Regions from separate parts of the Erwinia sp. 9145 genome, predicted to be linked through region 1. Evidence: riboswitches for the same ligand, from Rfam matches in the RefSeq annotation. Region 1 holds a riboswitch; each other region holds the start of a gene.

Region 1 (7,212 bases):
TTGCTGGTTACCAGCACATCAGCGATTGTATGGCCGACACCCATTTTCGCACGGCGGCGCGTAAGCTGATGATGGCTGAGCAGGCACCCACGCTGCATACGCCCGATGTTGATTTGGCAGCCTATGCCGATTCGCTGATCGCCCGCTATGAAAATCGCGCCATTAAGCATCGCACCGCGCAAATCGCCAATGATGGCTCGCAAAAGCTGCCGCAGCGCTGGCTGGACAGCATCCGCTGGCATCTGCGAAACGGCTCTGACTTTACGCTGCTGGCACTGGGCGTGGCGGGCTGGATGCGATACGTCAGCGGCGTGGACGAACGCGGTGAACCGATTGAGATTAACGATCCTATGCGTGACAGGCTGGCGCAGATCGTTGCTGAGACGTCGTCAAATCAATCACGCGTGGCGGGTTTGCTGGCAGTGAATGCAATATTTGGTGAAGACTTGCCCACCGAGGGTAAATTTGTCGCCCGCGTTAATGATTTTTATCAGCAACTCACCACGCTTGGCGCAAAAGAAACGGTGAAACAGGCGCTATCGGCTGCCTGAGTCAATAAGCGCTGGCGCGCAGCCAGCGCGCTGTTTAGACTGAGGCTTTTATGCATTGTGCGGCTGGCTCAGGCCATCCGCTATACGGATATCGCCCAATGTCGATTGCCTATGTTATTACCGCTACCGAGCCGGTAAATCAGCAGATTTATCGCTTCCTGCGACAGGATATTGTGACCTGCGCTATTCCGCCCGGCTCGCTGCTGTCAGAAAAAGAGGTTTCCTCACGGTTCAGCGTATCGCGCCAGCCGGTGAGAGAAGCCTTTATCAAGCTGGCGGAAGCCGGACTGGTGCAGGTGCTGCCGCAGCGTGGCACCTTTGTGCGTAAGATCTCCGCGCAGCGCGTGGCGGATGGCCGTTTTATACGCGAAGCCGTCGAGGTGGCGGTAATACGTCGCGCTGCGCTGGAGGCAGGCGCAGACTCGCTTGCCAGCCTCGAGCATAATCTTCAGCTTCAGCGAATGGCCGCATCGCGTCACGACAGTCAGGCTTTTCTGCTGCTGGATGACGACTACCATCGGCTGATTGCGCAAAGCATCAACTGCGAACTGGCGTGGGAGACGGTGGAGAACATTAAAGCGGCAATGGATCGGGTGCGCTTTTTGACCCTGAGTAAAGTTTCTCCGCCGGAGAGTCTGATTCAGCAGCATGAAGAGATTTATCATGCGCTGCTCGCCAGAGATGCCGATGCGGCTGAACAGGCACTGCGGCGCCATCTTCAGGAGATGATTTTCTCCATTACCCCTATTGCCGAGCAAAACAGCGAATGGTTTGAGCAGTCCTGACCTGCTCCCGGTGAGAAGCAGGTCAGCGACCGTCAGACAACGGTGGCGACTTTGGCTATCAGCCTCACGCATGATGCAAACCGCTGACTCTATTTTGCAGAGCGTTCCCGGCTGAAAAAGTGTCGCTACCACCATTGCCAGAAATGGTGAACCGGGCCGATGCCGCTGCCGACTTCCAGCGAATCCGCCTGCGTCAGCGCGCCCTGTAGCCAGGTTTTTGCCTCCTGCACCGTCGATTCCCAGTCGCTGTGGCGGGGACGCAGCGCCGCCAGCGCCGCAGAGAGCGTACAGCCGGTGCCGTGGGTGTTATTTGTCGGCACGCGCGGCGCGCTGAAACGCTGCTCCCTGTCATGCGTAAACAGCCAGTCGGGGCTTTCTGCATCGCTCAGGTGGCCGCCCTTCATCAGCACCGCCTGGCAGCCCAGCCGGAGCAGCGCGTTGCCCTGTTGACGCATCTCCTTTTCATTCTGTGCCGGTGAACAGCCCAGCAGCGTGGCGGCTTCAGGCAGATTTGGCGTAATCAGTGAAACCATCGGCAACAGCGTGTCACGCAGCGTCGCCACGGCGCGCGGAGAAAGTAACGCATCGCCGCTTTTTGCCAGCATCACCGTATCCAGCACGATCCACGGCACCGCCGCGCTTTCGAGGCTTGCTGCCACCGTTTCAACGATGCCGCTCTCCGCCAGCATGCCGATTTTAATGCTGTCGATACGCACGTCATCCAGCACCGAGGCGAGCTGCGCCGCCACGAATTCGGCATCGATATGATGCACTGCCTGTACGCCGTGGGTATTTTGCGCCACCAGTGCCGTTACCACGCTGGCGCCATAGGCGCCGAGCGCGGAAAACGTTTTCAGATCCGCCTGAATGCCCGCGCCGCCGCTGGGATCGGTTCCGGCGATGGTCAATGCATTGATACGTTTCATCGCGTTACCTCCATGCGCAGCGTGCAGAGGAATGCCAGAGAGAAAGCGTAAGATGTTAGTAACCGGTTGTCGGTAAAGGTCTGCATTACGTCACGGGTCAGGGAACGTTGATGATACTGCGCGAGAGAGGCGGCGGCGTCAGCCGCAAGAACGGTGTGAGGTTGGATCATACATACTCCCAACCGGCGATCAAGAAGGCGATGCGCTCAGGCATCTGACTTCCCTACGCTGGCATTATCCAGTTCAGGTTCAACGGGTATTTCTCAGCCTTCGCGTGGAAGGGCACCCCGAGTCAGGTGGTAAACAGACTACTGGTCTGCTCGCCAGACAGTAAAGCAGATTGCAGAACGCGTTGTACAGCACTGCACCGTCGCCTGCTGCTAATTTTTACTATCCTCTGCCAATCCGCTACCCTGTTCAGCATCAGGCCGAAAGCGAAGCCGATGGAAGAAACGATGATAAGACCTCTTAACGAACAGTACGGCATCAGCCTGGCCGCGCTACGCATGCTGCACTATCTGGAACAGATCGCCCGCGGCGATCGCACATTTTCGATTCGTGATAGCACGCTGAATCACCGTTGCAACGTGACGCCGCCGGATAACTTTGCCTTACTGGATCAGCTATTTGAAGCCGGTAAGATCGATTATGACTATCGCGGCACCGGCATTGATGGTGAGCGCTACGTCATGCTGGTGGGATAAACGATGCACATTCGCCGCTTTACCGAAGACGACCGCCCTTTTCTGCGCACGCTTTTTCTGGCCTCGCGCAAAGCGAACTGGCGCTGGCTCGATGACAGCGACTGGCGGCTGGAAGACTTTGACCGGGTGACGCTGGGGGAGCGGGTCTGGGTGGCCGAGCAGGACGGCCGCCGTCTTGGCTTTGCCGCCGTGCTGCCTAATGATAATTTTCTGCACAGCCTGTTTATCGATCCTGACTGTCAGCGCCAGGGCGTTGGCAGCGCGCTGCTGAATGCAGTGCAGGAAAAATTTACCTCAACGGGCGCGCTGAAGTGCCTCAAAGCCAATGAGGCCGCGACCGCGTTCTATCAGCGCCACGGTTGGGAGATTGTTTCCGATGGCGAAGCCGAACACGGCGCGTACTGGCTGATGCACTTTGTGCGTTAACTCCCGGTTTAAAAGTGATATTTCAGCCAGGCGAAAAAGACGTTTCCATTATTGTAAGTGCCCGGAATATAGGTCATTTGCAAATCCAGATTGCCGTATCCCACCGCTGCCAGCGGCAGTACAGCGGACACAGGAATGTATTTCCAGTTATCGCGCGCGGTAAAACCGGCGGTATAGCCTGCTCCCCAGTGAAATTTGTCATCCGCTAACGGCCGCCAGGTGGCCACCCAGCCGTAACCACCAAAGGGCTCCCACTTGTTGAAAGAGTCTTTAAACGCCATCAGATAGAGACCATGCCAGTTACCTTTCTGGTCGTAGCGCGAAACGCCGCCACCGGCTCCCCAGGGGCGCTCGTTATATTTTTCGATATGTTCGTCATCGTAAGTCCAGCGGTTATGCCAGGTGATCGCCGGCAGGTAGATGTCGCCGCCGTCAGACTGTTGCCAGGTTTGCGCAACGTTATCGCTGAACGTATTCCAACTGTTTTTAATCTTTTGTGAAACGGTGGCTGAATGCGCAGAAAATGTCCCGCTGATCAGAAGCGCAATTGAAAGCGCGAAACCACGCTGCGCATCTCTTACCCTCTTCTCATGGAGGATGTGCGGCGCAAAACGCCTCAATCTTGCCGCTGTCATGAATATGTATCCCCGGATATTTTAAAGCGGCTGATAATAAGGACCGAAGTATAAATATTCAATGAACGACACGGTGGTCAGCGCAGGCAGAGGATAAAAAAGGAAGCTGGCCGCCGCGATTGGGCGGCCTGAAGACGGGAACGATCAACGATCCCGTTTTTCATACTAAAGCGCGCGGAAGGAGATATCGTCCGGGATCACCTCACCCTGCCAGTAGATCTGCGCGGCGACCGCACCTGCCAGATCGCGGTAAAGCTGAGTAAACTCGCTCTCCGGGCGACGCACCACCGTCGGCTGCCCGTCGTCCAGATCTTCCCGTACGGTAATGTGTAACGGAAGCTGCCCCAGCAGACGCGTATTATATTGCTGAGCAAGTTTCACTGCCCCGCCGCTGCCGAAAATCGGTTCGTGATGTCCACAGTTGCTGCAAATATGCATGCTCATGTTCTCTACAATCCCCAGCACCGGCACGCTGACCTTTTCAAACATTACGATGCCTTTGCGGGCGTCAACCAGCGCAATGTCCTGCGGCGTGGTCACCACCAGCGCGCCGGTGACCGGTACGTTCTGCGACAGCGTGAGCTGGATATCGCCGGTGCCCGGCGGCATATCCAACACCAGATAGTCCAGGTCCGGCCACAGCGTTTCGTTAAGCAGCTGCATCAGCGCTTTGCTGGCCATCGGGCCGCGCCAGACCATGGCGTTATCATCGGTCACCAGATAGCCGATAGAGTTGGTCGCCAGGCCGTGCGACATAATCGGTGCCATGTGCGTGCCGTCCGGCGAACTCGGGCGCTCACTCCGCGTACCGAGCATGTCCGGGATCGAAGGGCCATAGATATCCGCATCCAGCAGGCCGACCTTCGCGCCTTCAGCCACCAGCGCCAGCGCAAGATTCACAGCTGTGCTGGATTTTCCTACGCCGCCTTTGCCTGAACTGACTGCGATGATGTTTTTTACGCCGTTTACGCCGGGCTGATTTTTTACGCGCTTCATGGTCGCCACATCGTGGTTAAGGCGCCAGCTGATGGCCGTGGCGTGGGTTAAACGCAACAGTTCGGCGCTGGTCGCTTCCTTCAGCGCCTCAAAGCCGCTGCGCCAGACAAACGGCATCATCAGGTCGATATGCAGCGTATTATCCATCATGGCGCAGTGATGCAGCGACTTCAGCGTGGTCAGATTGTGCTTCAGCGTGGGATGTTCAAACGTGGTCAACACGCCCATCACCATAGCGCGCAGCGCTTCCGGCGAATGTTGCCCGGCAGAGTGAGAGGTCATCCTGGCTCCTTCTTTTTTCGATAAGTTCTGTACCGCACAGCATATCAGATGCGGCGGCGGCCGGATGCGAAAATCAACAGTAGAACATTTACCCGGACAGCACACTCGGTTACCATCTAGACCCTTTCTTTAACAGGTATGAGCTAAGTCTTACTATGACTCAAGTCGCGAAAAAAATATTGGTAACGTGCGCACTGCCGTACGCAAACGGCCCTATCCATCTCGGTCACATGCTTGAACACATCCAGGCGGACATATGGGTGCGTTACCAGCGAATGCGCGGCAACCAGGTTTACTTCATCTGCGCGGATGACGCCCACGGCACGCCGATTATGCTGAAAGCTCAGCAGTCCGGCATTGCCCCCGAGCAGATGATTGCCGAAATGAGTCAGGAGCATCAGACCGACTTTGCTGGCTTTAATATCAGTTATGACAACTATCACTCAACGCACAGCGATGAAAATCGCGAGCTGTCCGGGCTGATCTACACGCGCCTGAAAGAGAACGGTTTTATTAAAAACCGCACCATCTCTCAGCTTTACGATCCTGAAAAAGGCATGTTTCTGCCGGATCGCTTTGTGAAGGGCACCTGTCCGAAATGCAAATCCGCCGACCAGTATGGCGATAACTGTGAAGTGTGCGGCGCGACCTACAGCCCGACTGAGCTGATCGAACCCAAATCGGTGGTATCCGGCGCCACGCCGGTGATGCGCGAGTCGGAGCACTTTTTCTTCGACCTGCCAGCCTTCAGCGACATGCTGCAAGCCTGGACCCGCTCCGGTGCCCTACAGGAGCAGGTGGCGAACAAGATGCAGGAGTGGTTTGAGTCGGGCCTGCAACAGTGGGATATTTCCCGCGATGCGCCCTACTTCGGCTTTGAAATTCCGAACGCGCCGGGCAAGTATTTTTACGTCTGGCTGGACGCGCCAATCGGCTACATGGGCTCATTTAAAAATCTGTGCGATAAGCGCGGTGACATTGATTTTGACGCCTTCTGGCAGAAAGATTCTGATGCCGACCTTTACCACTTCATCGGCAAAGATATCGTCTACTTCCACAGCCTGTTCTGGCCGGCGATGCTGGAAGGCAGTAATTTCCGTAAGCCGACCAATCTGTTTGTACACGGGTATGTGACGGTGAACGGAGCCAAAATGTCGAAATCGCGCGGCACCTTTATTAAAGCCAGCACCTGGCTTAATCATCTGGACGCCGACAGCCTTCGTTATTACTACGCCGCCAAGCTCTCCTCACGCATTGATGATATCGACCTGAACCTGGAAGATTTCGTGCAGCGCGTGAACGCCGATATCGTAAACAAAGTGGTGAACCTTGCCTCACGTAACGCCGGTTTCATCACCAAACGCTTCGACGGAAAACTTTCTGCCGAACTGGCCGATCCGGCGCTGTATAAAACCTTCACCGACGCCGCAGCCGGTATCGGCGAAGCCTGGAGCAACCGTGAATTCAGCCGCGCGGTGCGCGAAATCATGGCGCTGGCCGATGTGGCCAACCGCTACGTTGACGAGCAGGCGCCGTGGGTCGTGGCGAAGCAGGAAGGCCGCGACGCCGATCTTCAGGCAATTTGTACCATGGGTATCAACCTGTTCCGCGTGCTGATGACCTGGCTGAAGCCGGTGTTGCCGAGCCTGAGCGAACGCGCTGAAGCATTCCTGAATCAGCCGCTACGCTGGGACGAGATTGAACAGCCGCTGCTGAACCACACGCTTTCTCCTTTCAAAGCGCTGTATAACCGTATTGAGATGGATAAGGTTAATGCGCTGGTTGCCACCTCCAAAGAGGACGCCGCTGCCGCGAACAAACCGGCCCTGACCGGCCCGCTGGCCGACGATCCGATTCAGGAAACCATTACCTTTGATGACTTCGCCAAAGTGGATATGCGTATCGCG
Region 2 (7,212 bases), 2.4 Mb from region 1:
CGTGCCGGGATGCTGGCCGGCGGTATGCCGTTCAAAGGCGATCAGCTTGTCCGCCTGCCATAAATAATCGGTGGTCTCCGTCGCCCCGCCGCTGAAGGGCGTATAGACGGTCATCAGATGCCAGGTTTTCTGGGTGCTGTTTTTGCGCCAGATACGCACGGTGCCGCGATCGGCGAGGTAGCCGCTGGCGGTAAAGTCAGGAAGATCCGGGCGTGAGCTACAGCCTGCCAGAAGTAATAAAGTCAGAGCGAAGAATGAGAGTCTCATCGTGTGATTACCACACAGGAAGGTGAGATGCCCGGCGAAGGCCGAACCATAAACAGGCGATCCATAACAAAAGGGGCTTAACGCCCCCCTGTTTAAATCTTTTCAACGTCGAACAGTTACTTAACGGCGTCTTTCAGTGCTTTACCCGATACAAAAGCCGGTACGTTTGCAGCAGCAATTTTAATTTCTTTGCCAGTCTGCGGATTGCGGCCAGTGCGCTCAGCACGGTGGTTAACTTTAAAAGTACCAAAACCAACCAGTTGTACAGCATCACCTTCTTTCAGAGACTCAGTAATCGCAGCCAGGGTGGATTCCAGAGCAGCTTTTGCCTGGGTCTTAGACAGATCCGCTTTGTCCGCAATTACATCAATCAGTTGAGTCTTGTTCATAAGTTATCCTTACAGTGTATTTATCGCTTGCTAAGCATCGAGTGCGAGGGAAAAACCAGTTTTTGGCACTCTCCTGCATACACGCACCGATAGCCACATTTTTCAGCCCTCCAAATGTAGACCAGAGTGGGGGCGAATGTGAAGCCTCCTGGCGCTACAAATCAGGCCTGAAGTCACGTTTTCTCGCCTTATTGCTGAAAATTTATACCGATATTACTGATCCCCGCTTCGCGGAGGTCAGATCGCAGTCCTTTTATCAGTTCGACGTCCCGCTCCTCGCACTCGCTCAGCAGCCGGAAAATCTCCCACTGGATATCCCATTCATCAATGACCGCCGGATTTTCTTTTAGCTCTTCGTCGGTCATTTCGCGTTCGGCCTGGGTCATTTCCAGCATCGCCACGGTGGTAATTGACGCCTCGCTCACGGCAACGGCGTGCATAACCGTTTCACCGCTCAGGCGGGAATGGAGCAGTTCGCTCATCGCCACGCAGGCATCAATCGCAGGGTAGACGCCGTATAAATCGTAATCGTCGGCGGACGGGATCGCCTCTTCAAATTTCTCAAGCTGCAAATCAAAATTCACTTTCGCGTCTTTTACCAGCAGCGTTTCCCAAATCAAATCAAGCAGGCGGCGATAGAGCAGTCCGTCGCCGAAGCCGGTTTGCTGGCAGAAAGCCCAATAGTTGGGGTACATGCGCTCGCAAAGGCAGGCCATAAAAGTCACATGCTGCCAGCTTTCCAGCTTTTCCAGCCGCAGATGAATGGGATTACGTAACATAGTGATATCTCATTAACTAAAATGCACGGCGTGCAGTGTAACTGAAAAGCCCGAGGGTCACACCTGCTCCTGCCAGCGAATAAAAGCGGTGCGCTGTGACGCCACCGCATCCGCCCAGCGCGTCGGCTCCGGCAGGCGATAGCCTTTCAGACAGGTTTCCACCCACGTCAGCGCGGTGTCGTTGCTGACGCGATGCCCCGGCGAAATAAACAGCGGGTTGCAGCGTCGCTTGCTGCGCAATACCCAGCCAATCTGCTCGCCTTTATCAAGCAGCGGCTGTTTTGCGCCGGGCTCCTCATCGAGCGGCTCAAATTTGCCGCACAGGCGGCGCTTCGCCACGCCAATGGTCGGCACGTCCACCAGCAGGCCAAAGTGGCTGGCAACGCCCAGACGACGCGGATGCGCGATGCCCTGTCCGTCCACAAACAGCAGGTCCGGCTGCTGTTCAAGCTGCTGCCACGCTGCCAGCAGCGCGGGATATTCGCGAAACGAGAGGAAACCGGGGATATAGGGCATGGTGGTGGCAATGCGCGCCACGCGATGCTCAACCAGCTTTAGCGACGGGTATTCAAGAACGATCATGGCGGCACGGGTGACCTCGCCGCCCTGCTCAAAGCCAACATCAGCGCCGCCGATGTAGCGTGGCGGCAGAACGTCAAAATCATCGTCGGTGCGCACTTCTTTTGCGCGCGTCAATTGTTCCTGCCGCAGTGCCGCAATATCCATGTTTACTCCTGATGGTAAGGGCGGGAAAGACGGTGTACCGCTTCGACAAAAGCGCCTGCGTGCTCTGGCGGCACATCCTGATGTATACCGTGTCCGAGGTTGAAAACGTGGCCGGTGCCGTTGCCAAAACCGTCAAGAATACCGGCGACTTCCTGCTCAATACGCGCGGGCGGCGCATAGAGTAAGGAGGGATCCATGTTGCCCTGAAGCGCCACTTTATCGCCTACGCGGCGGCGCGCTTCGGCAATGTCGGTCGTCCAGTCGAGCCCCAGCGCGTCGCAGCCGGTTTCAGCCATCGCCTCCAGCCATTGACCGCCGCCTTTGGTAAACAACGTAACCGGTACGCGCCTGCCTTCGTTTTCATGTAGCAGCCCATCAACAATTTTGTGCATGTAGTAAAGCGAAAACTCCCGATAGTCACGTCCGGTGAGCACGCCGCCCCAGGTATCAAAAATCATCACCGATTGCGCCCCGGCGCGGATCTGCGCGTTGAGATAGAGCGTGACGCTCTCCGCCAGTTTATCGAGCATCAGATGCAGCGTTTCCGGCTCGGCATACATCATCTTCTTCAGCTTCGTAAAGGCTTTGCTGCTGCCGCCTTCAACCATATAGGTCGCCAGCGTCCACGGGCTGCCGGAGAAACCGATCAGCGGCACGTCTCCGTTGAGGTTTTTACGGATGGTGCGCACCGCGTTCATCACGTAGCCCAACTCCTGCTCCGGATCGGGCACCGGCAGTTTCTCCACATCGGCGCGACAGGTAATGGGAGAAGCGAAGCGCGGCCCTTCGCCAGCTTCGAACCACAACCCCAGCCCCATCGCGTCGGGAATGGTTAAAATATCAGAGAAGAGGATCGCCGCATCCAGCGGGTAGCGGCGCAGCGGCTGAAGCGTCACTTCGCAGGCCAGTTCGGCATTTTTGCACAGCGACATAAAGTCGCCAGCCACGGCGCGCGTTGCTTTATATTCAGGCAGATAGCGCCCGGCCTGGCGCATCATCCATACGGGCGTGGTATCGACAGGCTGGCGTAGCAGGGCGCGCAAATAGCGATCGTTCTTCAGTTGATTCATGGTAAAAACTCTCTTTTATTCAGCCGCCTAGTATAGCATTCATTCCGCGTCGGCGCGGCACAGCGCCACGGTGTCTTCGATGAGCCGACGCGCGACGGTGCCGACAGGCGGCAGCTGCGGCAGCGCGTCAAAACGATACCAGCCCGCGTCCAGCAGCTCTTTCGGATCAATAACGATGTCGCCGCTCTCGTAATCGGCCATAAATGCCACCATCAGCGACTGCGGGAAAGGCCAGGGCTGCGAAGAGACGTAACGCAGGTTTTTCACTTTGATGCCGCTCTCCTCCATCACCTCACGCGCCACCGTCTGCTCCAGCGTTTCACCCACTTCGACGAAGCCGGCCAGCACGGTATAGATGCCGTTGCGATGCCGGGTATGCTGCGCCAGCAGGATCTCATCGCCGCGTCGGATCGCCACGATAATGCAGGGCGCAATTTGCGGATAGTAGCGCTGACGGCAGTGTCCGCACAGGCAGGCCCATTCGGTGCGGCTGGTGTGCATTTCGTGGCCGCAGTACCCGCACCACTTATGCGATCGATAAAATTCAGCCAGTTGCAGGCCGCGCCCGGCAAGCTGAAACAGGCCGGGCTCCCGATCGAGAAGCTGGCGCAGCGATCCCATCTCTTGCGCGCGGTTTTCACGGACAAGCCAGACGGCATCACCCTGCCATTCACCTATTTGTGATCCTGTCGATCCATTCAGATCGAATGTCCCGGCGCGGCCAAACGGTAATTGACCTTTTGGTAGCCACAGTTTATGTTCATGGCTGACAACCCACCAGCCAGCGTCTACGCTTGAAATCTCACGTTCCATACATTGCTCGCCCTCAGCTTTACCGACTTTGTGCGTTACTGGATTGGGATCAGGCTTATAACACACTATTTTCGGAGCATTTATGCTTAACCAGCTTGAAAATTTAACCGCACGTGTTGGCGGAAGCAGCGACCTTGTCGATTTTTACCTGCTGTCGCGTAAGCAACTGCTGGTCGCCTGGTATGAAGTGGTTGGCATCAAGCCTAACAAGGGATCGTTAAGCGGAATAGATGAAAACGCGCTTGATACCTTCTGCCAGAACCTGGTTGACTATCTGTCAGTCGGCCACTTTACCATCTACGAACGCTTTATCGAAGAGATGGAAGGCACCAAACAGCTGGCGGTAGCCGGACGCATCTATCCCTCGCTTCAGGCCAATACCGAGCAGATCATGGCGATTTACGACACGTGGCTGGAAACCGCTATCGATCATGATAACAGCCAGGAATTTCAGAACGCGCTCTCGTTAATCGGTGAAATGCTGGAAATGCGCTTCTCGCTGGAGGATAAATTTATCCGTTTAGCCGTGGGGAAGCCTCAAGGCAAGGCCAGCGCGGCGAATGACGAAGCCGTAGCGCGCCCTGCCTGAAAAATACGCAGTTGTAGTTTGCGTAATGCCCCTTTATGCTTAAGGGGCAATAAGATGTAACAGATGCTTGTTAAGCATCGCCCGTCTGGCCTTTCCGTTTGGGAAACCCAGATTCTTCTTGTCGGAGTGCCCCTCGGGGCTGAGACCGTTAATTCGGGATCCGCGGAACCTGATCAGGTTAGAACCTGCGAAGGGAACAAGAGTAGACCTTCTGTGAAGGCGTGTATCTTTTTCGCGCCCCACGCTTACTCCTCCGAACTCCAGACAAGCGACATTCCCTGATCATTAAGGAACGAGCTATGTCTACCATTAAGAAAAAATCCGGCCGTCGCGAGCAGCGCGCCGAAGCCCAACAGTTTATCGACTCCCTCCAGGGCACCGCTTTTCCCAATTCAAAACGCATCTGGCTGACGGGATCACGTGATGACATTCGCGTGCCGATGCGTGAAATCCAGCTCAGTCCCACCATGACCGGCGGCAGCAAAGACAATCCGCAGTATGAAGAGAACGAGCCGGTGCCGGTTTATGATACCGCCGGGCCGTACGGCGATCCGCACGCCATAATCGATGTGCATGCCGGACTGACGAAGCACCGTGAAGGGTGGATTATTGCGCGCAATGACACGCACGCTATTGCGCAGCGCAGCTCTGCGTACACGCGCGAGCGCCTGGCAGATCAGACGCTGGATGAACTGCGATTCGACAACCTGCCGCTTCCCCGTCGCGCGCAGCCGGGCCGCTGCGTGACGCAGCTCCACTATGCGCGCCAGGGGATCGTCACCCCGGAAATGGAATTTATCGCGCTGCGCGAAAACATGGGCCGCGAGCGCATTCGCGGTGAGGTGCTGCGCCAGCAGCATCCGGGCCACAGCTTTGGCGCGCATCTGCCGGAAAATATCACGCCGGAATTTGTACGCCAGGAGGTCGCGGCAGGTCGCGCGATCATTCCGGCAAACATCAATCACCCTGAATCCGAACCGATGATTATCGGCCGCAATTTTCTGGTCAAAATCAATGCGAATATCGGTAATTCGGCGGTGAGTTCTTCTATTGAAGAGGAGGTTGAAAAACTGGTGTGGTCGGCACGCTGGGGCGCTGACACGGTGATGGATCTCTCCACCGGCCGCAATATCCACGAAACGCGCGAGTGGATCCTGCGCAACAGCCCGGTGCCGATCGGCACGGTGCCCATTTATCAGGCGCTGGAAAAGGTTAACGGCATTGCGGAGGATCTCAACTGGGAGGTGTTCCGCGACACGCTGCTTGAACAGGCCGAACAGGGCGTCGATTACTTCACCATCCACGCTGGCGTGCTGCTGCGCTATGTGCCAATGACCGCCAAACGCCTGACCGGCATCGTGTCGCGCGGCGGCTCCATTATGGCGAAATGGTGCCTCTCGCACCATCAAGAGAGTTTCCTCTACGAACGCTTCCGCGATATCTGCGAAATTTGCGCCGCCTACGACGTTTCGCTCTCCCTCGGCGACGGCCTGCGGCCTGGCTCGATTCAGGATGCAAACGACGACGCGCAGTTCGCTGAGCTGCGCACGCTGGGCGAACTGACAAAAATTGCCTGGGAATATGATGTGCAGGTGATGATCGAAGGGCCCGGTCACGTGCCGATGCAGATGATCCGCCGCAACATGACCGAACAGCTCGAACACTGCCATGAAGCGCCCTTCTACACGCTCGGCCCGCTGACTACCGATATCGCTCCCGGCTACGATCACTTTACCTCCGGTATCGGCGCCGCGATGATTGGCTGGTTCGGCTGCGCGATGCTGTGCTACGTGACGCCGAAAGAGCACCTGGGTCTGCCCAATAAAGACGACGTGAAACAGGGACTGATCACCTACAAGATCGCCGCGCACGCCGCCGATCTGGCGAAAGGACACCCCGGCGCGCAGATCCGTGATAACGCCATGTCGAAAGCCCGTTTCGAATTCCGCTGGGAAGATCAGTTTAATCTCTCGCTCGATCCTGAAACCGCGCGCGCTTACCACGACGAAACGCTGCCGCAGGAGTCCGGCAAGGTCGCTCATTTCTGCTCAATGTGCGGCCCGAAATTCTGCTCAATGAAGATTACCCAGGAAGTGCGTGACTACGCGGCGCAGCAGGAGGCGCAGGCCAGGCCCATTGAGATTGGCATGGCGGAAATGTCGAAAGCCTTTCGCCATCACGGCGGCGAGCTTTATCACCCGGCGGATACGCTGCCGACAGGAGAGAAAATATGAGCCGCGCCCCCTTTCCTGCCACGGCATCGCGGCTGGGACTTTACCCGGTGGTGGATTCGGTAACGTGGATCGCGCGGCTGCTGGAGGCGGGCGTGCGCACACTCCAGTTGCGCATCAAAGACAGGCCGGAAGCCGACGTTGAACAGGAGGTCGCCGACGCGGTTGCGCTGGGTAGGCGCTATCAGGCACGGCTGTTTATCAATGACTACTGGCGGCTGGCAATTGCGCATCAGGCTTATGGCGTTCATCTGGGCCAGGAGGATCTGGATGTCGCCGATCGCGACGCCATTCATCGTGCCGGCCTGCGGCTGGGACTCTCCACGCATGACGACAGCGAACTGGAGC
Region 3 (7,212 bases), 1.9 Mb from region 1:
CACCGTCAGATGGGGAAACAGATTGTTTTCCTGAAACAGCATCGATACCGGGCGCTGCGCGGGCGGCGTACGATCGTGCGCCTCGCCGTTAATGCGCAGGCTGCCGCTTTCGGCGTGAATAAAACCGGCAATCAGGCTCAGCAAAGTGCTTTTTCCCGCGCCGCTGGGGCCGAGCACCGCCACTCTTTCTCCCTGGTGAACGGTAAAAGAGAAACGCATTGGCAGGTGATGATAGAGCCAGGTGAGATCAGTCAGCGTTAGCATGGCGCCCCGGTAGTTTTTCAATCAGCGTAAAAAGTAAAAAGCAGAGCAGCAGCAGCAGCAGGGCGGTGACCGCGCCGTCCGCGCTGCGGTAAGCGCCAATCTGTTGATAGAGATAGAAAGGAAGCGTGCGAAACGCATCGTTGCCGAAAAGCGCCACCACGCCAAAATCGCCAATTGAGAGCACGCAGGCAAAGGCCAGCGCCTGCGCCAGCGGTCGCTTCAGCGCGCGCATTTCGATTAAACGCAGGCGATGCCAGCCACGAATATCCAGCGACAGGCAGAGCCGCCCGTAGCGTTCCGCCACGTCGCGCATCGGGTTTTCCAACACCTTCATTGCGTAAGGCACCGCCATCAGCGCGTTAGTGAATATCACCATGCCGTCCGCGCGCTGCGGCAGCCCGACGCTGGCGTTGAGCAGCAGAAAAAAGCCGGTCGCCAGTACAATCCCCGGCATCGCCAGGATCAGCATGCCGCTCAGTTCCAGCAGTTGACCAGGCAGGACATGCTGCCTGAGCCGCAGCTCGCGGCTGCTCCACAGCAGCATCATGGTCAGCGTGACGCTGACGACGCCCGCCCCCAGCGCAATACGCAGCGAGGTCAACGTCGCCTGCCACAGCGCGGGCTGATGGAACACCGCGTTCAGGCCCTGTCTGAGACCGTCCGCGATGACGGCCAGTAACGGCGGCAACAGCAACAGCAGCGCCAGCGCGATCGGCAAGGCATCAGTGATTTTCGCCCGCAGGCTATCCTGCGGGTCGCGCCAGCCGCCGACCACCGCGCTCCCTGACGGGATCGCCTTGCTCAATCGCTGACTCAGCATTACCAGACCGAGGCAGCAGACCATCTGGATCATTGCCAGCAGCGCCGCGCGGCCGGGATCGTAATCAAAACTGAGCGCCTGAAAGATCGCCAGTTCGAGAGTGGTGGCTTTAGGGCCGCCGCCCAGCGACAGAACGGTGGCGAAGCTGGCGAAGCAGAGCATAAAAATCAGCGCGCCGGCGGGGAAAATTTGCCGCCGCAGCCACGGCCATTCAACGACAGAAAAAAAGTGCCAGCCGCGCAGGCCCAGCTGCGCGGCCAGCTGGCGCTGCTCGCCGGGGATCTGCTCCAGCGCCTGAAGCAGCAGGCGCGCGGCAAGCGGAAGGTTGAAAAAAATATGCGCCAGCAGGATGCCCGCCAGGCCATAAGGCGAAAAGGTGTAATCAATGCCCAGCAGCGCGCAGAGCTTAGCCAGCCAGCCGGTTCTGCCGTACACGCTGAGTATGCCAAAAACGGCGACCAGCACCGGCAGTACCAGCGTCATTGCGCACAGGCGCAGCAGCAGCGCCCTGCCGGGAAAGCGCCTGCGGTATAGCGCCCGTGCCAGCGGCAGCGCAGGCAGCACCGAAAACAGCGCCGACAGAAAAGCCTGCCAGAAGGAGAAACGCAGCACGTGCCACAGATAGTCATCACGCCACAGCGCCTGCCACGCGATGTCCGGCGCGTGACAGAGCAGGGCGGTAAAGGCCAGCAGAGCGGTGGCGGTCAGTAGCGCTGCCGCCACGCTGCCGGGCAGCAGGCCCCTGATCAATGGCTGACGGCGCGTTGCCAGGCGGCAATCCACTGGCTGCGCTGGCGGGCTACCTCTTCCGGCGTGAACTGGAGCGTGGTAGCGGGAACGGTCAGCGTATCAAAACCGGCAGGCAGATCGCTTTTCACCGCCGGATACATCCAGTTGCCGGTCGGGATGGTCTGCTGAAAACGCTTATCCAGCACAAACTGCATGAATTTTTGCGCCAGCGCTGGTTGCTGACTGGCTTTCAACCGCCCGGCCACTTCAACCTGAAGATAGTGACCCTCGCTGAAATCTGCGGCGGCGTACTGAGTCTTTTTCTCTTCAATCAAATGGTAAGCCGGTGAAGTGGTATAGCTCAGAACCATATCGCCTTCGCCCTTCAGGAACAGCCCGTAGGCTTCGCTCCAGCCTTTGGTGACGGTGACGGTTTTCTTCGCCAGCTTCTGCCACGCGCCGTCGGCCTTGTCGCCGTAGACCTTTTGCATCCACAGCAGCAGCCCCAGGCCAGGCGTGCTGGTGCGCGGATCTTCGTAAATCACCCTGAGCGGACGATCGCTCTCGACCAGCTCTTTCAGGCTTTTTGGGGGATTCGGCAGTCTGGTTTTGTCGTAGACGAAGGCAAACCAGCCGTAGTCGTACGGAACGAAGGTCGCGTTATGCCAGCCGCCAGGCACGGCGGTGTTGCTGGCATCAACCTGCGCCGGGGCGAAGAGACCGGTTTTCTCTGCGGCGTCCAGCAGGTTATTGTCCAGCCCGAGCACCACGTCGGCCTTGCTGTTTTTTCCTTCCATCCGTAAACGGTTGAGCAGTGAAACGCCATCTTCCAGCGCAACGTACTTCAGTTCGCAGCCACAGTCGGCTTCAAACGCTTTTTTAATGGCTGGCCCCGGCCCCCAGTCGGCGGAGAACGAGTCATAGGTGTAGACCGTCAGCGTGGGCTTTGCGGCAGCGGCGGGCAGGGCGATGAGCATCAACAGTGGAAAAACTTTTTTTAACACTTTGCGTTCCTTGGTTGCAGGGCGTCGCAAAGGATCTGAGCAGATGGAGCAGTCTCAAATCCCTACGCCGGTATTATCCGGATCAGGTTCGACGGGTCAGTCTCAGCGAAAACAGACGTTTTTCGCACCCCGTTGAGAAGGCTTCATTCTAGTGCGTATGCGCGCGAAGCGAAAGGCCGACTACGCATCGGGCGGCGCAAACCAGGCGGAGGTGAAGTCGAACCAGCCCAGCGTGTTCATTCGCACGCCGCGCATGCCGCGTTCGCCCTCCAGCAGCAGCCAGTGGTGAAACAGCGGATGCAGGAAATCGCGCGCCAGCAGGCTCTGGCACCATTCCGCCAGCGACAGCGTCTGTTCCCGCCAGCGCTGCGCCTCCCGCAGCCAGTCGATCGGGATGCAGTGCTGCATTAGCGGAATGTCATACAACAGCGCGAAAAGGGAATATTCCAGCGGCAGCGTAAAGTTGGCGCTGCCCAGCCAGATATCGCTGGCGGCATCGCCCCGGTGCCAGCGCTCGTAATCCACCTGCTGCGTCACCAGCGTCACGCCGTGCGCCGCCAGCATCGGCGCAATGGCGTTAGCAATACCGACGTGCTCAATATGATCTGAATACCAGGTCAGCGTCAGCGTGGTCAGCCCTGCGGGTTTTTGTGGCGCATTGACGCCGCGCCGGTGATGCCAGCGCGGCAGCAGCCCCCAGGCGGGAAACCAGTAGCGCTGATAGCCCACGCCAAGGTGGTTCAGCAGCGCGATAGGATTCAACACCGCACTGACCCAGCGGCGGATCTCGTCGTTGCGGCCCTGTTCGGAACGACGGTCGAACAGCAGAAAATAGCAGCCTTCTTCGAGCCGGCTCTCTTCTGATTTTTCGCCTGCGCTGAGGCCCTCCAGCCTGACGCCAGCGTAAACCAGCTCCTCCGTAATATCCGGCAGCACCCAGATATTCACCTCGTCGATCAGCGCACGATAGCCAAAATAGTCGTCAAAGGCCCGAATGCGCAGCTGGGTTTGCTCATTGCGCACCACGGCATACGGCCCGGTTCCCACCGGCTGGCGGGCGAAACCGGGCAGCGTGGGCCACTCCTGCGGGAGGATCATCGCGCTGACGCTGGCCAGCAGCCAGGGCAGCCACCGGTCGGGCTGGCGCAAATGAACGTCCAGCGTCCAGGGCGCGGAAGAGGCCACGCGCTCAATATTGGCAAAGAGCGGCTGTGGACGCTGCCGTTCCAGCGTGCCGATCACGTCGTCCATATGCAGTTCGCGGCCGTGATGAAAGCGGATCGCCGGGCGCAAAAAAAAGCGCCAGTGAAGCGGCGTCACCGCCTGCCAGTGATGGGCGATATCCGGCTCGATTTCCCCGTTTTCCTCATTTATATGCGTCAGCCCGCTGAAAATCTGCCGCGCCAGATGCGTTTCCGAACGGCGCAGCGGCGTGCCGGGCAGCAGGTTGGGGAGGGAGCGGTAATAGAGTACGCGCAGGATGTGTTTGCCTTCGCGAAAGCTGCGCCCAAGGTGGGAAATCAGCATCTGACGCACGGCGTTTTTATCGCCAACCAGCTGCACCAACTGATCGATGCGATCCTGCTCAAGCAGATCTTCGGCGCGCTGCTGAGAAAGCGCCAGCCCGGTATAGAGAAAGGTAAGCGTTGAGCGTTTGCCTCTTCCGGCTTCAGCCTGCCACGACAGCCAGCCCGCTTTTTGCATTGCGTTCAGCAGGTTGCGCATGTGTCGGCGCGAACAGTTCAGCCGTTCGGCCAGATCGTTAAGGGTGGTTTCCTGCGTCTGGCCCTGACAGCTTTGCCACAGGCGGATGAACTGCTGCTGCATGCGCGGAGAAGACATAAAAGGGGAATCCTTGTCAGAAAGCAGACTGTTTTTTGTACCCTTTATTATGACGATAATGGATAAAGATGAAAGAGCGGGAGACCTCTTCTCTGAAGAGGGCTCTGACATCGTTAATCTGAGTATGGTGCAACTTCACCAGCCAGCGTGCACAACGACGCTGGCTTTTTTTATGTTACCGCAGGAAGGCAGGCTGCTGCTGTTCGTAAGCGCTGATGGCGTCTTCGTGCTGAAGCGTCAGGCCAATGCTGTCGAGGCCGTTCAGCAGGCAGTGGCGGCGAAAGCCGTCGATAGTGAACGCGTAGCGTTTGTCACCGGCCAGAACCCACTGGTTTTCCAGATCGACAGTAAAGGCGATCCCCGGCTGTGCGGCCACCATCCGGAACAGCGACTCGACTTCTTCTTCGCGTAATGAAACCAGCAGAAGCTGATTGTTAAATGAATTATTGGCGAAGATGTCGGCGAAATCGCTGCCGATAATCGCCTGGATGCCATAGTCGGTCAGCGCCCAGGGCGCATGCTCACGCGAGGAACCGCAGCCGAAATTTTCCCGCGTCAGCATAATGCTCGCGCCGCTGAATTCGGGCTTGTTCAGCACAAAGTCAGGATTCGGGATCTGGCCTTCCGCATCGCTGTAGCGCCAGTCGTAGAAGAGATTGCGGCCAAAGCCGGTGCGGGTGACCATCTGCAAAAACTGTTTGGGAATGATTGCATCGGTATCCACGTTGGCCGCATCCATCGGCACCACAACGCCGGTGTGCCGGGTGAATTTTTTCGCCATTATGCCTTCCTCAATTCACGAATATCGACAAAGTGACCGTTTACCGCCGCAGCCGCAGCCATTGCCGGGCTGAGCAGGTGCGTGCGTCCACCCCGGCCCTGACGGCCTTCAAAGTTGCGGTTGCTGGTGGAGGCGCAGCGTTCGCCAGGGCTGAGACGATCGTTATTCATCGCCAGACACATTGAGCAGCCGGGCAGCCGCCACTCGAAACCCGCCTCGATAAAGATTTTGTCCAGCCCTTCGGCTTCGGCCTGCGCTTTGACCGGGCCGGAACCGGGCACGACGTAAGCCTGCACGCCCGCCGCGAGGGTATGACCTTTCACCACCGCCGCAGCCGCCCGCAGATCTTCGATCCGCGAGTTGGTGCAGGAGCCGATAAAAACCTTGTCGATACGCACATCGGTCAGGCGGATGCCGGGCCTGAGATCCATATAAGCCAGTGCTTTTTCCGCCGAGGCGCGGTCAACCGGGTCGCTGAACGAAGCGGGATCGGGAATGCAGTCGCTAACGGCAATGACCTGGCCCGGATTGGTTCCCCAGGTGACCTGCGGCGCGATATCGGCCGCGTTGATCGTCACCACTTTGTCATAGACCGCGCCGGGATCGCTTTTCAGCGTGCGCCAGTACGCCAGCGCGTTTTCCCAGTCGCTCTCCTTCGGTGCAAACTGACGGCCTTTGACATAGCTGAACGTGGTGTCATCCGGCGCCACCAGGCCCGCTTTCGCGCCCAGTTCAATCGCCATATTGCACAGCGTCATGCGGCCTTCCATGCTCAGTTTCTCCACCGCCGGGCCGCAGAATTCGACCACATGGCCGTTGCCGCCGCCGCTGCCGGTTTTGCCGATGATCGCCAGCGCGATATCTTTGGCGGTGATGCCCGGCGCGGTTTCGCCGACAACCTCAACTTTCATCGTCTTCGCACGCGCCTGCTTCAGCGTTTGCGTCGCCAGCACGTGTTCCACTTCAGAGGTGCCGATACCAAACGCCAGCGCGCCGAAGGCGCCGTGCGTCGAGGTGTGTGAATCACCGCAGACAATGGTCATGCCGGGCAGCGACATGCCCTGTTCCGGGCCGATAATGTGCACAATTCCCTGAAAAGGGTGCTTAAGATCGTACAGCCGCACGCCGAAGGCTTCGCAGTTTTTCATCAGCATCGACATCTGAATACGTGCCATTTCACCGCTGGCGTTGATATCACGCGTTTGGGTGGAAACGTTATGATCCATCGTGGCGAAGGTTTTTCCCGGCTGGCGCACCGTACGGCCGTGCGCGCGCAGCCCGTCAAACGCCTGCGCGGAGGTCACCTCGTGCACCAGATGCCGGTCGATATAGAGCAGCGGCGTCTCGTTGGGCGCCTCAAACACCACATGCGCATCAAACAGCTTTTCGTAAAGTGTTTTCATCATCAGGACTCGCTGATAAATCCGGCAATTATGCCGCCCATTTCGTCGGTGCCAATCGATGCGCCATCGCCCGCCAGATCGCCAGTGCGGTAGCCCTCTTCCAGCGCGCGGCTGACGGCCTGCTCAATCGCATCAGCCGCTTCGCCTGCGTCCAGGCTGTAACGCAGCAGCAGCGCCAGCGACAGAATTTGCGCAATCGGATTGGCAATGTTTTTTCCGGCAATATCGGGCGCGGAGCCTCCTGCCGGTTCGAACAGGCCAAAACCCTGCTCATTCAGGCTGGCGGACGGCAGCATGCCCATTGAGCCGGTGATCATTGCGCACTCGTCGGAAAGAATGTCGCCAAACAGGTTAGAACAGAGCACCACG

The links. A riboswitch is a leader RNA that binds a small molecule or an ion and turns the genes downstream of it on or off. The one in region 1 is predicted to bind thiamine pyrophosphate.
Region 2: it holds a riboswitch for thiamine pyrophosphate, as region 1 does, so the genes downstream of both, thiC (phosphomethylpyrimidine synthase ThiC) here and thiD (bifunctional hydroxymethylpyrimidine kinase/phosphomethylpyrimidine kinase) in region 1, are expected to answer to the same signal.
Region 3: it holds a riboswitch for thiamine pyrophosphate, as region 1 does, so the genes downstream of both, thiB (thiamine ABC transporter substrate binding subunit) here and thiD (bifunctional hydroxymethylpyrimidine kinase/phosphomethylpyrimidine kinase) in region 1, are expected to answer to the same signal.

What each region holds. Positions count from the first base shown of each region.
Region 1 is NZ_JQNE01000001.1:2,424,058-2,431,269, forward strand. Features, by position in the region: gene FA91_RS11690 (fructuronate reductase) at 1-551, shown strand, start outside; gene FA91_RS11695 (GntR family transcriptional regulator) at 650-1,336, shown strand; gene thiD (bifunctional hydroxymethylpyrimidine kinase/phosphomethylpyrimidine kinase) at 1,462-2,262, opposite strand; TPP riboswitch at 2,466-2,562, opposite strand; gene FA91_RS11705 (hypothetical protein) at 2,718-2,966, shown strand; gene FA91_RS11710 (GNAT family N-acetyltransferase) at 2,970-3,392, shown strand; gene pagP (lipid IV(A) palmitoyltransferase PagP) at 3,401-4,027, opposite strand; gene apbC (iron-sulfur cluster carrier protein ApbC) at 4,193-5,305, opposite strand; gene metG (methionine--tRNA ligase) at 5,392-7,212, shown strand, end outside.
Region 2 is NZ_JQNE01000001.1:27,945-35,156, reverse strand. Features, by position in the region: gene FA91_RS00180 (DUF1481 domain-containing protein) at 1-267, opposite strand, end outside; gene hupA (nucleoid-associated protein HU-alpha) at 384-656, opposite strand; gene FA91_RS00170 (YjaG family protein) at 845-1,435, opposite strand; gene nfi (deoxyribonuclease V) at 1,493-2,161, opposite strand; gene hemE (uroporphyrinogen decarboxylase) at 2,164-3,231, opposite strand; gene nudC (NAD(+) diphosphatase) at 3,271-4,044, opposite strand; gene FA91_RS00150 (Rsd/AlgQ family anti-sigma factor) at 4,127-4,633, shown strand; TPP riboswitch at 4,746-4,846, shown strand; gene thiC (phosphomethylpyrimidine synthase ThiC) at 4,933-6,867, shown strand; gene thiE (thiamine phosphate synthase) at 6,864-7,212, shown strand, end outside.
Region 3 is NZ_JQNE01000001.1:498,124-505,335, forward strand. Features, by position in the region: gene thiQ (thiamine ABC transporter ATP-binding protein ThiQ) at 1-264, opposite strand, end outside; gene thiP (thiamine/thiamine pyrophosphate ABC transporter permease ThiP) at 248-1,855, opposite strand; gene thiB (thiamine ABC transporter substrate binding subunit) at 1,831-2,817, opposite strand; TPP riboswitch at 2,859-2,959, opposite strand; gene sgrR (HTH-type transcriptional regulator SgrR) at 2,998-4,659, opposite strand; gene leuD (3-isopropylmalate dehydratase small subunit) at 4,835-5,440, opposite strand; gene leuC (3-isopropylmalate dehydratase large subunit) at 5,440-6,843, opposite strand; gene leuB (3-isopropylmalate dehydrogenase) at 6,846-7,212, opposite strand, start outside.